Regions from separate parts of the Streptomyces sp. NPDC058045 genome, predicted to be linked through region 2. Evidence: riboswitches for the same ligand, from Rfam matches in the RefSeq annotation. Region 2 holds a riboswitch; each other region holds the start of a gene.
The links. Region 2 has a riboswitch for cyclic di-AMP ahead of ACFVST_RS13870 (M23 family metallopeptidase). Riboswitches for the same ligand answer to the same signal wherever they lie in the genome.

Region 1: it holds a riboswitch for cyclic di-AMP, as region 2 does, so the genes downstream of both, ACFVST_RS08920 (transglycosylase family protein) here and ACFVST_RS13870 (M23 family metallopeptidase) in region 2, are expected to answer to the same signal.
Region 3: it holds a riboswitch for cyclic di-AMP, as region 2 does, so the genes downstream of both, ACFVST_RS15995 (transglycosylase SLT domain-containing protein) here and ACFVST_RS13870 (M23 family metallopeptidase) in region 2, are expected to answer to the same signal.

Annotation. Positions count from the first base shown of each region.
Region 1 covers NZ_JBHVRR010000010.1:28,883-33,076, reverse strand. Annotated here, with positions in the region: gene ACFVST_RS08930 (cytochrome P450) at 1-918, shown strand, start outside; gene ACFVST_RS08925 (transglycosylase family protein) at 1,043-2,095, shown strand; cyclic di-AMP (ydaO/yuaA leader) riboswitch at 2,261-2,494, shown strand; gene ACFVST_RS08920 (transglycosylase family protein) at 2,499-3,200, shown strand; gene eno (phosphopyruvate hydratase) at 3,522-4,194, shown strand, end outside.
Region 2 covers NZ_JBHVRR010000018.1:26,732-30,925, forward strand. Annotated here, with positions in the region: gene ACFVST_RS13860 (GNAT family N-acetyltransferase) at 1-795, opposite strand, end outside; gene ACFVST_RS13865 (HPr family phosphocarrier protein) at 953-1,234, shown strand; gene ACFVST_RS13870 (M23 family metallopeptidase) at 1,299-2,108, opposite strand; cyclic di-AMP (ydaO/yuaA leader) riboswitch at 2,122-2,275, opposite strand; gene ACFVST_RS13875 (M16 family metallopeptidase) at 2,494-3,876, opposite strand; gene ACFVST_RS13880 (M16 family metallopeptidase) at 3,903-4,194, opposite strand, start outside.
Region 3 covers NZ_JBHVRR010000022.1:71,898-76,091, forward strand. Annotated here, with positions in the region: gene ACFVST_RS15990 (helix-turn-helix domain-containing protein) at 205-1,734, shown strand; gene ACFVST_RS15995 (transglycosylase SLT domain-containing protein) at 1,831-2,661, opposite strand; cyclic di-AMP (ydaO/yuaA leader) riboswitch at 2,666-2,820, opposite strand; gene ACFVST_RS16000 (NAD(P)H-dependent oxidoreductase) at 3,344-3,901, opposite strand; gene ACFVST_RS16005 (TetR/AcrR family transcriptional regulator) at 4,130-4,194, shown strand, end outside.

The DNA of each region.
Region 1 (4,194 bases), on a different contig from region 2:
GCGCCGCGAGTACAGGAGTTGACGGATGGTCTGATCGATGCTTTCGCGGTGCGGGGGGAGGCGGATCTTATTCATGAGTTTGCTTTTCCGCTGCCGATCTATGCGGTGTGCGATCTGCTGGGGGTGCCGCGGGAGGATCAGGATGACTTCCGTGACTGGGCGGGGATGATGATCCGCCATGGGAAGGGTCCGCGGGGTGGGGTGGCCAGGTCGGTGAAGAAGATGCGGGGGTATCTCGCTGAGTTGATTCACCGGAAGCGGGAGGATCCCGGTGACGATCTGATTTCTGGTCTGATCCGTGCTTCGGATCACGGGGAGCATCTCACCGAGAACGAGGCGGCGGCGATGGCGTTCATTCTGCTGTTCGCCGGTTTTGAGACGACGGTGAATCTCATCGGCAACGGGGTGTTCGCGTTGCTGACGCATCCGGAGCAGCGGGGGTTGTTGCAGTCGGCGCTGGTTTCCGGGGATGCGGGGGAGGCGTTGCTGGAGACGGGGGTCGAGGAACTGCTGCGTTTTGACGGGCCGGTGGAGATGGCGACGTGGCGTTTCGCGCGGGAGCCGTTGGTGCTGGGTGGGCAGCGTATTGCGGCGGGTGATCCGGTGTTGGTGGTGCTGGCTGCGGCGGATCGGGATCCGGAGCGGTTCGAGGGGCCTGAGTTGCTGGATCTGGCGCGGGTGGACAATCAGCATCTGGGATACGGGCACGGGATCCACTACTGCCTGGGGGCGCCGTTGGCGCGGTTGGAGGGCAGGGTGGCGTTGGGGACGTTGTTGCGGCGCCTTCCCGATCTGCGGTTGGCGGTGGATTTGTCCGATCTGCGGTGGCGGGGCGGGTTGATCATGCGGGGTTTGCGGACGTTGCCGGTGGAGTTCACACCGTCCGCTGGTCAGAGGGTTTCTGACGTGCCGTCATGAATGTGATGTGTGCGTTATCGCTGATGCATCGACTTGTGACAGGTGTTCGACCCGGCTACGTTCACTGGTGACCTGGGTGAGTTGTCGCCTTGGTTGTCACCTCTGTCACGCGAAAGGCAATCAGATGCTTTCCGGGAACGGTCGGCACCGCCGCCCCCGCCAGGCCCCTGCTCTCGTCGTCGCGGCGGGGGTGGCCGGCTCCGCCATCGCCATCCCGCTGCTGGGCGCCTCCGGCGCGCACGCGGCGACCGCTGCGACCTGGGATCGCCTCGCCGACTGTGAGAGCGGCGGATCGTGGAGTGCGAACGAGCACAACGGCTACTACGGGGGGCTTCAGCTTTCGCAGAAGGTGTGGGAGTCGTACGGCGGTCTTGATTTCGCGCCGCGGGCGGATCTGGCGAGCCGGTCTCAGCAGATAGCCGTGGCGCAGAAGGTGCTGGCCGACAAGGGGCCGCAGGCGTGGCCGAGTTGTGCGCTGGTGCCGGGGCTCGGCAAGATCGCTGGGGGCGTGGGGGTGGACCCGGGCGCCACCGCCGAGTCCGCTTCGCCCAGTTCGTCCGCTTCCCCCGAGACGTCAGGAGGTTCCGGCGGCTCCGATGACTCCGGTACCGCCAGCGACAAGCCTGAAGCCTCCGGATCGCCGGACTCGTCCCAGTTGCCCGACTCATCCCCCTCGCCGGACTCCTCCGGCTCCACCGATGCCGCCGACCCCGCGGGCTCCTCCACTCCGTCCACCGGTTCCGCAGACAAGAACCACCGCGAAGGCGACACTTCCGACAACTCTCGCCCCGCGGACGGCACTTCGGCCGCGCCCACCGAATCCGCCCCCGCCGAATCCGCCCACCCCTCCGGCGGCCCCACGTCCGCCGACCCGGCCGGTTCCGGCCGCCACCGCGGTGGCGCCGCCGACGAGGGCGGGGCCCGCGACTCGTCCGGCCGCCACGCCTCCCGTGACCAGGCGCATGGCGAGGGAACGGGTGAAACGGATGAAGGGGACGGAACGTACAAGGTGCGTCCCGGGGACACGTTGTGGGCCATCGCGGGTGACCACGGGGTCGAGGGCGGATGGTCCGCGCTGTATGAGCGGAACGAGGGAATCGTGGGGAGCGATCCGGACCTGATCGTGCCTGGCCAGACCCTTGATCTTCGTCTTGAATCGGGCGAAACGCAGCGGTAGTTCGCCACTGGATGCCCGTTTTGGGATCGGTGAGAGATGAGTCTCAGAAGCCCTGATCGTCTTTGAATTTCCCGCCCCGGGCTGCTTACGGTCGAGACCGCTCGCCACCGCGGGCACCCTCGGACGCCCCGCCGAATCCTGCCGGCGTCCGAACGGGAACAGTCGTCGCGTCAAGCGCCGAAGGCAGGAGCGGGGGACCCAAGGTAAGTGCCGGGCCCGGCCGTTGGAGGGCTGAGCGGAGACGCGCAGCCGCCCGACGGAAGGTCAGGTCCGGCTGGGGGTGAAGCCGTGCGCCAGGTCGCACGGCCGGGCAATCCTCCCGGTGGCTCGGAAGCGAGCCCGGGAGACCCACCGGCCCGAACCCGACAGCTCACCTCGCAGGCGTCGGTGAGGGGATCACTTCATGCTGCGTTCCAAGGGCAAGCACCGCCGTCCTTCGAAGACCACCCGGGTCGCCGCGCTCGTCGGTGTCACCGGTGCCGCCGTGGCCGTGCCGCTGATGGCCGCCGGTTCGGCCTCCGCCGCCACCGCCTCCGAGTGGGACCAGGTCGCCCAGTGCGAATCCGGCGGCAACTGGTCGATCAACACCGGCAACGGCTTCTACGGCGGCCTGCAGTTCACCAGCTCCACCTGGGCCGCGTACGGCGGCACCCAGTACGCGCCGCGTGCCGACCAGGCCACCAAGGCGCAGCAGATCGCCGTCGGTGAGAAGGTCCTCGCTGGTCAGGGCAAGGGCGCCTGGCCGAACTGCGGTACCGGCCTGTCCAGCACCCCGTACGGCGGCGGTTCGCAGCAGGCGCCCAAGCCGCAGGCGCCGCAGCAGCAGGCCCCGAAGCAGGAGCAGACCCGCCCGGCGGCGCCGAAGCACGCGGACCGCTCCGAGCACCGTGCGGCGCCCAGCCAGAAGAAGACCGTCGAGACCCCGACCGGCAAGAAGGTCAAGAAGGGCGACGGCGAGTACAAGGTGAAGAAGGGCGACACCCTCAGCAAGATCGCCAAGGCGCACCATGTCGAGGGCGGCTGGCAGAAGCTGTTCAAGCTGAACGACGACATCATCGACGACGCCGACTTCATCTACCCGGGCCAGCAGCTCCACCTGAGCTGAACCACCCCGCGGCGCACTCCATGACCGGCCCTCGCCCCGGCGCGTGACACCCCCCGCACGTGCCGGGGCGAGGCCGTCCGTGTGCGCGCCCCCGCCCCTGCGCCACCAGTCGGAGAGCGCCCGGAATCCAGCCGGACGCCGGTCGGGAAGCGGCCGGAAACCATGTGGACTTTGCCCTGGTTCCGGATCATTCGGGCCTGATTTCGTCCCAGGGGACGGGCGGGCGGCGGACCGACCGCCGCGGGCCGGTTAGGCTCGTGCCGCGGGGCGAGGGCGATCCGGCTCCGACCCCGCACCTCCAGCGTCACATCCCAGAAGGAGATGCTCGTGCCGTCCATCGACGTCGTCGTAGCCCGGGAAATCCTGGACTCCCGAGGCAACCCCACGGTCGAGGTCGAGGTCGGCCTCGACGACGGCAGCACCGGCCGTGCCGCCGTCCCGTCCGGTGCCTCCACCGGTGCCTTCGAGGCCGTCGAGCTCCGCGACGGCGACCCCAACCGCTACCAGGGCAAGGGCGTCGAGAAGGCCGTCCTGGCCGTCATCGAGCAGATCGGCCCGGAGCTGGTCGGCTACGACGCCACCGAGCAGCGCCTGATCGACCAGGCGATGTTCGACCTGGACGCCACCGACAACAAGGGCTCCCTCGGCGCCAACGCCATCCTCGGCGTCTCGCTTGCCGTGGCGCACGCCGCCTCCGAGGCCAGCGACCTGCCGCTGTTCCGCTACCTCGGCGGCCCCAACGCGCACCTGCTGCCGGTGCCGATGATGAACATCCTCAACGGCGGTTCGCACGCGGACTCCAACGTCGACATCCAGGAGTTCATGATCGCGCCGATCGGCGCCGAGTCCTTCTCCGAGGCGCTGCGCTGGGGCGCCGAGGTGTACCACACCCTCAAGAAGGTCCTGAAGAACAAGGGCCTCGCCACCGGTCTCGGCGACGAGGGCGGCTTCGCGCCGAACCTCGGTTCCAACCGCGAGGCGCTCGACCTCATCC
Region 2 (4,194 bases):
GCGGTGGGCGGGGACCCCGTCCAGTGCGGTGCGGTCCGGTTCGAAGGCGCGGTTGACGGCGTGGAGGCGGCCGGTGAAGCCGGCGGTGCGGAGGTTGTCGAGGACGCTGCGGCCGACGCCGCCGGGGGCCCGGCCGGTGCCGATCACCGCGACCGAGCCGGGGCGCAGCAGACGCTGCACCGAGCGGGCCTCGGCGCGCTGCTCGCGGGCGTGCTGCACGGCGAGCGAGGCCTCGGTGGGTTCCAGGTCGAACTCCAGCCGCACCACGCCGTCTTCGAAGCTGCGCTGCTGCCGGTAGCCCGCGTCGGTGAAGACCTTGACCATCTTGATGTTGCTGGGCAGCACCTCTGCGGCGAAGCGGCGGATGCCGCGTTCCCGGGCCACCGCGGCGATGTGCTCCAGCAGTGCGGAGGCGACCCCGCGGCCCTGGTGGGCGTCCTGCACCAGGAAGGCGACCTCGGCCTCGTCGGCGGGTGCGGCGGCGGGCCGGCCCCGGGCGTCGATGCGGTCGTAGCGGACGGTGGCGATGAACTCGCCGCTGACGGTGGCCGCGAGGCCCACCCGGTCCACGTAGTCGTGGTGGGTGAAGCGGTGCACGTCCTTGTCGGAGAGCCGCGGGTAGGGCGCGAAGAAGCGGAGGTACTTCGACTCGTCCGAGACCTGTTCGTAGAAGTCGGTCAGATGCTCGGCGTCGTCAGGGGTGATGGGCCTGATCCGTGCGGTGCCGCCGTCGCGCAGCACCACATCGGCCTCCCAGTGGTCGGGGTAGGCGTGCCGGTCCGACGGGGTCTGCATGGGGCCCAGGGTACGGGTAGCGGTGCCGGCCCGGGGGGGCGCAGGCTTGGGCTGCACACCGGGCGCGGGGCTATGGCGGGCGGCTATTCTCCGGGTACCGCAGACGGTATGCAACACTGGTCTAGACAACTTTGCGACACCTGAAGGGCAGCATCACATGGCTGAGCGCCGCGTCAACGTCGGCTGGGCCGAGGGTCTTCACGCCCGCCCCGCCTCCCTCTTCGTCCGTGCCGCCGCGGCCTCGGGCGTTCCCGTCACCATCGCCAAGGCCGGGGGCGCACCGGTCAACGCCGCGTCGATGCTCGCGGTGCTGAGCCTGGGTGCCCAGGGCGGCGAGGAGATCCTGCTGGCCTCGGACGCCGAGGGTGCGGAGGTCGCGCTGGACCGTCTGGCCAAGCTGGTCGCGGAGGGTCTGGAGGAGCTGCCCGAGACCGTCTGAGGCCGCCCTGCACAGGTGTGAAGCCCCGACTCGGTCGAGTCGGGGCTTCACCGTGCGGGGACGGTCAGACGCTGAGGCCGTGCGAGCGGAGGTAGGTCAGCGGGTTGATGTCGGAGCCGTAGTCCGGGCCGGTGCGGGCCTCGAAGTGGAGGTGCGGGCCGGTCACATTGCCGGTGGCGCCGGAGAGCCCGAGCTGCCGGCCGGGTGTCACGGTCTGCCCGACCGAGACGCCGATGGACGAGAGGTGTCCGTACTGGGTGTAGGTGCCGTCGTGCATCCGCAGCACCACGTTGTTGCCGTAGGCGCCGCCCCAGCCGGCCTCGACCACGGTGCCGGAGCCGACCGCGTGCACCGGGGTGCCGGTGGCGGCGTGGAAGTCGATACCGGTGTGGCTGCCGGAGGACCACAGGGAACTGCCGGCGTGGTAGCCGGTGGAGACATAGGAGCCGGTGATCGGCAGGACATAGCTGCCCAGGCGCTTGCGCTCGGCGGCGCGAGCGGCCCGCTCCTTCGCCTCGCGGGCCTTCTTCGCCTTGGCCGCGCGGATCTTCTTCGCCTTCGCCTCGGCGGTCCGTTTGGCCTCGGCGGCGTGCCGCTGGGCGTCCCGCTCCGCCTTCGCCAGAGCGGCGGAGACCTCGGCGGCCTCCTGCTGCGCGGCGGCCTGGTCGTCGATCTGAGCGGCCATCGACTGGCCGAGGTCCACGGCGCGGATGAGTCCGGTGTCCCGGGTGCCTTCGTCGGCGGCGAGCGCGGGTCCGGCGAGCGTGCCGACGACGCCGGTGGTGGTGAGCGCGGCGATGCCGGCGGCCTGCGCGGTGCTGCGGTTGAGGCGGCTGGGCCGTCTGTGCTTCCCGGTGGCACGGGTGAACGCCATGGGGCGATGTCGTCCTTTCCTTCCCTGTCGCCTACCGGGTTAGCTGACGGGTTCGGAGCAGGAAGGTCTCCTACGGGCCCTGGCACGGCGCCCGATTCACCCCGGGGGGACTGGTGGGTCCCCGGCTCCCCCGGTTCACACTTCGGGGGACTCGGCGATGGCTGCCCGGTGCCGCGGGCGCGGCGTACTGCCTGACGAACAGCCGGACCGACGCTAAACGGGACAACTCCCGGGCAACAAACGGATCACCGCTTTTGAGGCGTATGCCACAGACAGATGGGCAACGTCCGTACTAATTCGGACATGTGAGGGGACATCGGTTTCCGAGACGCGCCACCGCCCGCACCGCTGAGGGTGCGGGCGGGGCACGTGCCGGGAGGCGTGGTCAGCCGGTGACCACGGACACCTCGCCGATGCCGAGCGCCCGTACCGGCTCGGCGATCTGCTCGGCGTCGCCCACCAGGACCGTCACCAGCCGGTCCACGGGGAAGGCGCTGACCACCGCGGCGGTGGACTCCACCGTGCCGGTGTCCGCGAGCCGCTGGTAGAGCCGGCCCTGGTAGTCGTCCGGCAGCCCCTGCTCGACCTGCTCCGCGAGCGTCGAGGCGACAGCCGCCGCCGTCTCGTACTTGAGCGGGGCGACCCCCACCAGATTCTGGACCGCGACATCGCGCTCCGCGTCGGTGAGGCCGTCCGCGGCCAGGGTGCGCAGCACCTGCCAGAGGTCGCCCAGCGCGGGCCCGGTGGAGCCCGTGTCGACCGAGCCGGAGATGGCGAGCATCGCCGCACCGCCCGTGCTCCCCTCCGCGGACGGCGCGGTGGACCGCAGCACCTGCCCGAAGGCCCGCACCCCGTAGGTGTAGCCCTTCTCCTCGCGCAGCACCCGGTCCAGCCGGGACGTCAGGGTGCCGCCCAGGCAGTAGGTGCCGAGGACCTGCGCGGGCCAGACCCGGTCGTGCCGGTCGGCGCCGATCCGGCCGATGAGCAGCTGGGTCTGGACGGCGCCAGGGCGGTCCACGATGACCACCCGGCCGGTGTCGTCGGCGCTGATCGGCGGCGCGGGGCGGGCCGGCGCGGTGTCCCCGGTCCAGGCGCCGAGCGTGTCGGCGAGGATCGCGTCCAGATCGGTGGCGGCCAGATCGCCGACCACGACGACGGTGGCGGTGGCCGGCCGCACATGCTTCTCGTAGAAGGCGCGGACCGCGGAGGCGTCGATGCCCTCGACGGTCTCCTCGGTGCCCTGGCGGGGCCGCGACATCCGGGAGTCGGCGGGGAAGAGGCGGCGGGACAGCTCCTTGGCGGCGCGGCGGGCCGGGTTGGCCGTCTCGTGCGGGATCTCGTCCAGGCGGTTGCGTACCAGGCGCTCGACCTCGCTGTCGTCGAAGGCGGGGGCGCGCAGCGCGTCGGCGAGCAGGCCGAGGGCCTTCGGCAGCCGGGAGACGGGCACTTCGAGGGAGAGGCGCACCCCCGGGTGGTCGGCGTGGGCGTCGAACGTGGCGCCGCAGCGCTCCAGTTCGGCGGCGAAGTCCTCCGCGGAGTGCTTGTCGGTGCCCTCGGAGAAGGCGCGCGCCATGATCGTCGCCACTCCGTCCAGACCGGCCGGCTCGGCGTCCAGCGGGCTGTCCAGCAGCACCTCCACGGCGACCACCTGCTGTCCCGGGCGGTGGCAGCGCAGCACGGTGAGGCCGTTGTCCAGGGTGGCGCGCTCGGGCGCGGGGAACGCCCAGGGCCTGGCCTCGCCCGGCTCCGGCTGCGGGTGGAACTCCATGGCGACTGCGGGTGCGGTCTGCTCGGTCACTTCGCCGCCTCGTTTTCCAGCTCGGTTTCCTGCTCGATTTCCTGCTCGTTCTCTTCGCCGGCGGGGATGACGGGCTCGTACACCAGGACCGCGCGGTTGTCGGGGCGCAGCCGGGCGCGGGCGATGTCGCGCACCTCGTCCGCGGTGATGTCCAGGACGCGCCGCACCGCGGTGAGCGCGAGCTGCGGATCGCCGAACAGGACGGCGTAGCGGCAGAGTTCGTCGGCGCGGCCGGCGACGGTGCCGAGCCGGTCCAGCCACTCGCGCTCCAACTGGGCCTGGGCGCGC
Region 3 (4,194 bases), on a different contig from region 2:
GCACGGTGATCTGCGAGGGCGGTTTCACCGCGCACAGTGACGACGGCCACCTCGACCCCTACAAACCCGTAGGTAACCGGTATCGTCGCAGGTCCGGCGCCATTGGGCCATAGCGGACCCGCTCACCGGAGAGGAACACCCTCGGGGCGCCGGGACGGGAGTGGGGCAGCGGTGGACGGCGGCGGGACGCGGCACGGCGGTGGCATGGACGCCGCCGGGTACGGCGGGCGCCGTGCCGAGGACCTGCTCCGGATGAACCGGCTGGCCCGCTCCGGCGGCAGCAAGGGACTCCTGGACTGGCTGGTCCGGCGCACCGGCGGCTGGGCCGCACTGCTCACCCCCGACGGCCGGGAACTCGCCCGGCATCCCCCGCACGACCGGGCCGAGGACGGGAAGGCGGCGGAACTGGCCGCGGCCGCCGCCCGCCGGCTCACCGACCGCGGACTGCGTTCCGTCTCCCTCGGCGGTGGCGGCCGCACCGCCTTCCTGCTGCCGCTGGACGCGGCCGCCGACCCGGACACCGGCGCCCCGCTGCTCGCCCTGGTGATCGGCACCCCGATACCGGCGGGGCTTCCCGTACTGCTGGCCGATCTCACCGTGCCGCTGGGACTGTGCTGGACCAGCGAGCGCGCCCAGGAGCAGCGGCACCGGGTCGAACTCGCCGAGGCCCGCAACCGCGAGGCCGTCCTGCACCTCCTGATGACCGGCCAACTCTCCGCCGCCCGCCGCATAGCGGGCGCCCTCCGCCCCCAACTCCCCGACCACGCCGCGCTGTACGTGGTGCGCTGCCCGCAGCCGCGGCGGGACGCGGTGATCGAGGTGTGCCGGCGGCTGTGGCAGGGCCGGGCCTGGGTGGTGCGCTGCCCCGTCTACTCCCACCATGTGATCGTCATCGCCCCCTCGCCGCCCGACCGGGCCGCGGAACCACTGGACGCGGAGATCACCGAGGAGGCCGCGGACTGCGTGGTCGGGGTCAGCCACCCGGTGCCGCTGGTCGACATCGCCACCGGCTACGCGCAGGCCTTCCACGCGCTGGCGGTCGCCGGTGAACAGGCCGGGCGGCGGGCCCGGTTCGGCAGCGGCGGCGATCCCGCGCTGCTCGTCGGGGCGGCCGGCTCGCGCTGGGCGGACGAGCTGCTGGCCCCGCTGCGCGACCATGTGCCGCGGCGTGGCCAGGACCCCGACGGGCAGGAGTTGGCGGCCACCCTCTCCTCGTGGCTGTCGTTCTCCTCCCGCGCGGTCCGCCAGCTGAAGATCCACCGCAACACACTGGCGGTACGGCTGCGGCTGGTGGAGGAGCTGGTCGGGCTGGACCTGGCGCGGCTCGGCGACCAGGCGGCGCTGGCCCTCGCCCTCCGGATCCGCGCCACCCCGGGCAGACCCCACCCCGCCACCGCCGGCGACGGGCCCGCGCCGGTCCTGGACGATCTGCTGGCCCGCCCCGAGTTCGCCGCCTGGGCCGCGGAGGAACTGCGGCCGCTCGACGAGCCCGCCGGGGCCGCACTGGCCGCCACCCTGCACTCCTGGCTCCGCCACAGTGCCCATCTGCCGTCCACCGCCGCCGAGTTGGGCATCTCCGTGCCCGGCGCCCGCAAGCGCCTCACCCGGCTGGAGGCGCTGCTGGAACGCTCGCTGCTGCACAGTCCGAGCGCCCGCCACGACCTGTGGCTGGCCTGCCGGGCCCTCGATCTCGCCCGCCCCGCCACCGGCCGGACCGCGCCCCCGGGACCCTGACGACGATCGGCGCCCCCTTCACCGCCGCGTGTGCCGCGGTGGGAAGGGGGCGCCGGTCGGGCGAGGGGACGCCGGTTACTGCCGTCAACGGGCCTGTCAGTAGGGGCCGTTGACGTTGTCGATGGAGCCGTAGCGGTCGGCGGCGTAGTTGCACGCGGCCACGATGTTGGCCACCGGGTCGTAGCTGTTCAGGGAGGTGCCCGGCACGTGGTACGCCTGGAAGGTCGGGTCGATCACCTGGAGCAGGCCCTTGGAGGGCGTGCCCTTCGCGGCGTTGGAGTCCCAGTTGTTGATCGCCATCGGATTACCGGCGGACTCGCGGATGATATTGCGGTAAATGCCGTTGTAGGAACCGGGAATGCCATGCTGCGCCATGACATCCAGGGATTCCCGGATCCAGCCGTCGAGGTTGTTGCTGTAGGTCTTCGCGGCAGCGGTGACGACCTTGCTCTTCGTGGCGGTGCGCGGGGCGCGCCGTTCGGAGCGGTTGGCGCGGTTCTTGGCGGCGGAACGCTCGGCCTTCGCGGAGCTTTCGGCCTTCTTCGGGGCGGACTTTCCGGCGCTGGGCGCGGCGGCCTTCCCACCGATCGTCAGCTTGAGTCCGGGGTGAATGAGGTTCGGATTTCCGCCGACCGCACGGCGGTTGTCCTCGTACAGCTTGTGCCAGCCGCCGCGTACCGAGTGCTTGTGGGCGATCTTCGAAAGCGAATCGCCGTGCACCACCGCGTAGATGGTGCCGGCGGACTTCGCCGCGGCGGTGTGGGCCGCGGTGTGCTTGACGCTGACCTGCGGTGCGGACGGGGTGGCGGATGCCGTGTCGACGGTGACCAGCGGCAGGACGAGTGCGGCACCACCGGTGCCGGCGACGGCCAGGGTGCGCTTCAGCGAACGGATCCCGGCACGGCGGTGCTTACCCTTTGCGGGCATGGCGAATTCCTCTCCGGCGCCTGCGAGGTGAGCTGTCGGGTTCGGGCTGGAGATGCCCGGCCGTATGGACGCACACGGCTTCACCCCAAGCCGTTCCGCAATAGAACGGCGACTTACCTGGTTCCCCCGCTCCTGCCCGTAAGTGATCGGTTACGGATTCCGGTCGGCGGCAGGATTAGGCGTTCCGTCCGGAGTTCCGTGACCGTAAGCGAGACCGATCCGGGCGAACAAGTCCTGAATTCGCAGCACAATGCGCGGCAATGATCCAAAAAGGAAAGATCGCTTTTTCCACTTCCGGGCACTTGCTTCAACTTTGCATCCGGGAAAGGAAGATGACGGCCCGCCGATTCCACCACCCCTCGACCACCGCCCACTCCCCCGTGACCCATCTCACGACCCCGACCAACACCGCGCATCACCCAACAACGGCCATGAGCCCACAAGTTACCCGGATAACCCAGACTGCACACTTACCCCATCAATGCCCTAAAACGCCCATACAACGCATAGCCTGACATGGCACATGTAATCGCACGCAACGGGGCCGCGTCCCCGAAGCCGCCCTGCCGGTACGGGTGTTCATGTAGGCCGCACCGGGAGCAAAAACCCGTTGCGCCCCTCCCGGGCAGGGAGGGGCGCAACGGTTACGGATGCCGGATACGGAGTCCGGATGCCGGGCCGGTCAGGCGGCCGCTTCGGCCTTTTCGGTGATGTGGCGCAGGACCTCGGTGAGGCCGGTCACCACCTCGGCGTCGTCGCCGGGGTGGAGTTCGGCGAAGCGGGTCACCGAGCCGGGGATGGACAGCTTGGCGCCCTCCAGCACATGCGCACCGGCCACCCCCAGCGACTTGCGGGCGTCGTCCTGCGCCCACACCCCGCCGTACTGGCCGAAGGCGGTGCCGACGACGGCGGCCGGGAGACCGCTGAGGGCGCCGGCGCCGAAGGGGCGGGACAGCCAGTCGATGGCGTTCTTGAGCACGGCGGGCATGGTGCCGTTGTACTCGGGGGTGAAGAGCAGGACGGCGTCGGCCCGACCGGCGGCCTCACGCAGCTTGGCGGCGGCGGCCGGGACGCTGCCCTCGATGTCGATGTCCTCGTTGTAGAAGGGCAGTTCGGCCAGGCCCTCGTAGAGGGAGATGTCGACGCCCTCGGGCGCGTTCTTGACGGCGGTCTCGGCGAACTGGCGGTTGTGGGAGCCGGCGCGGAGGCTGCCGACGAGCGCGAGGATGCGTATGGACATGGGGGGACTCCTGAAGGCAAGGGCGTCATCGATACGCGCGGGGGCGTCCGAGGACGGATCGGTGGGTAGGGCGGTAGGGCGGTGGAGCGTGCGGATAAGGGGACTGCGGTACGACGGGCGGGCCGTCCCCGGGGCGACGGCTACCAACCGGACCGAGGTCCGTTTAAAGTTGTAGCACCTATCCGGACCACGGTCCACTTAATCCCGGAAAGACGTTACGCTGGGTTCATGACCGGCCTCCCACCGCCCCCGCCCGGGTCCGGCGCCGCACCGTCCGGCCTCCCCGTGATCCC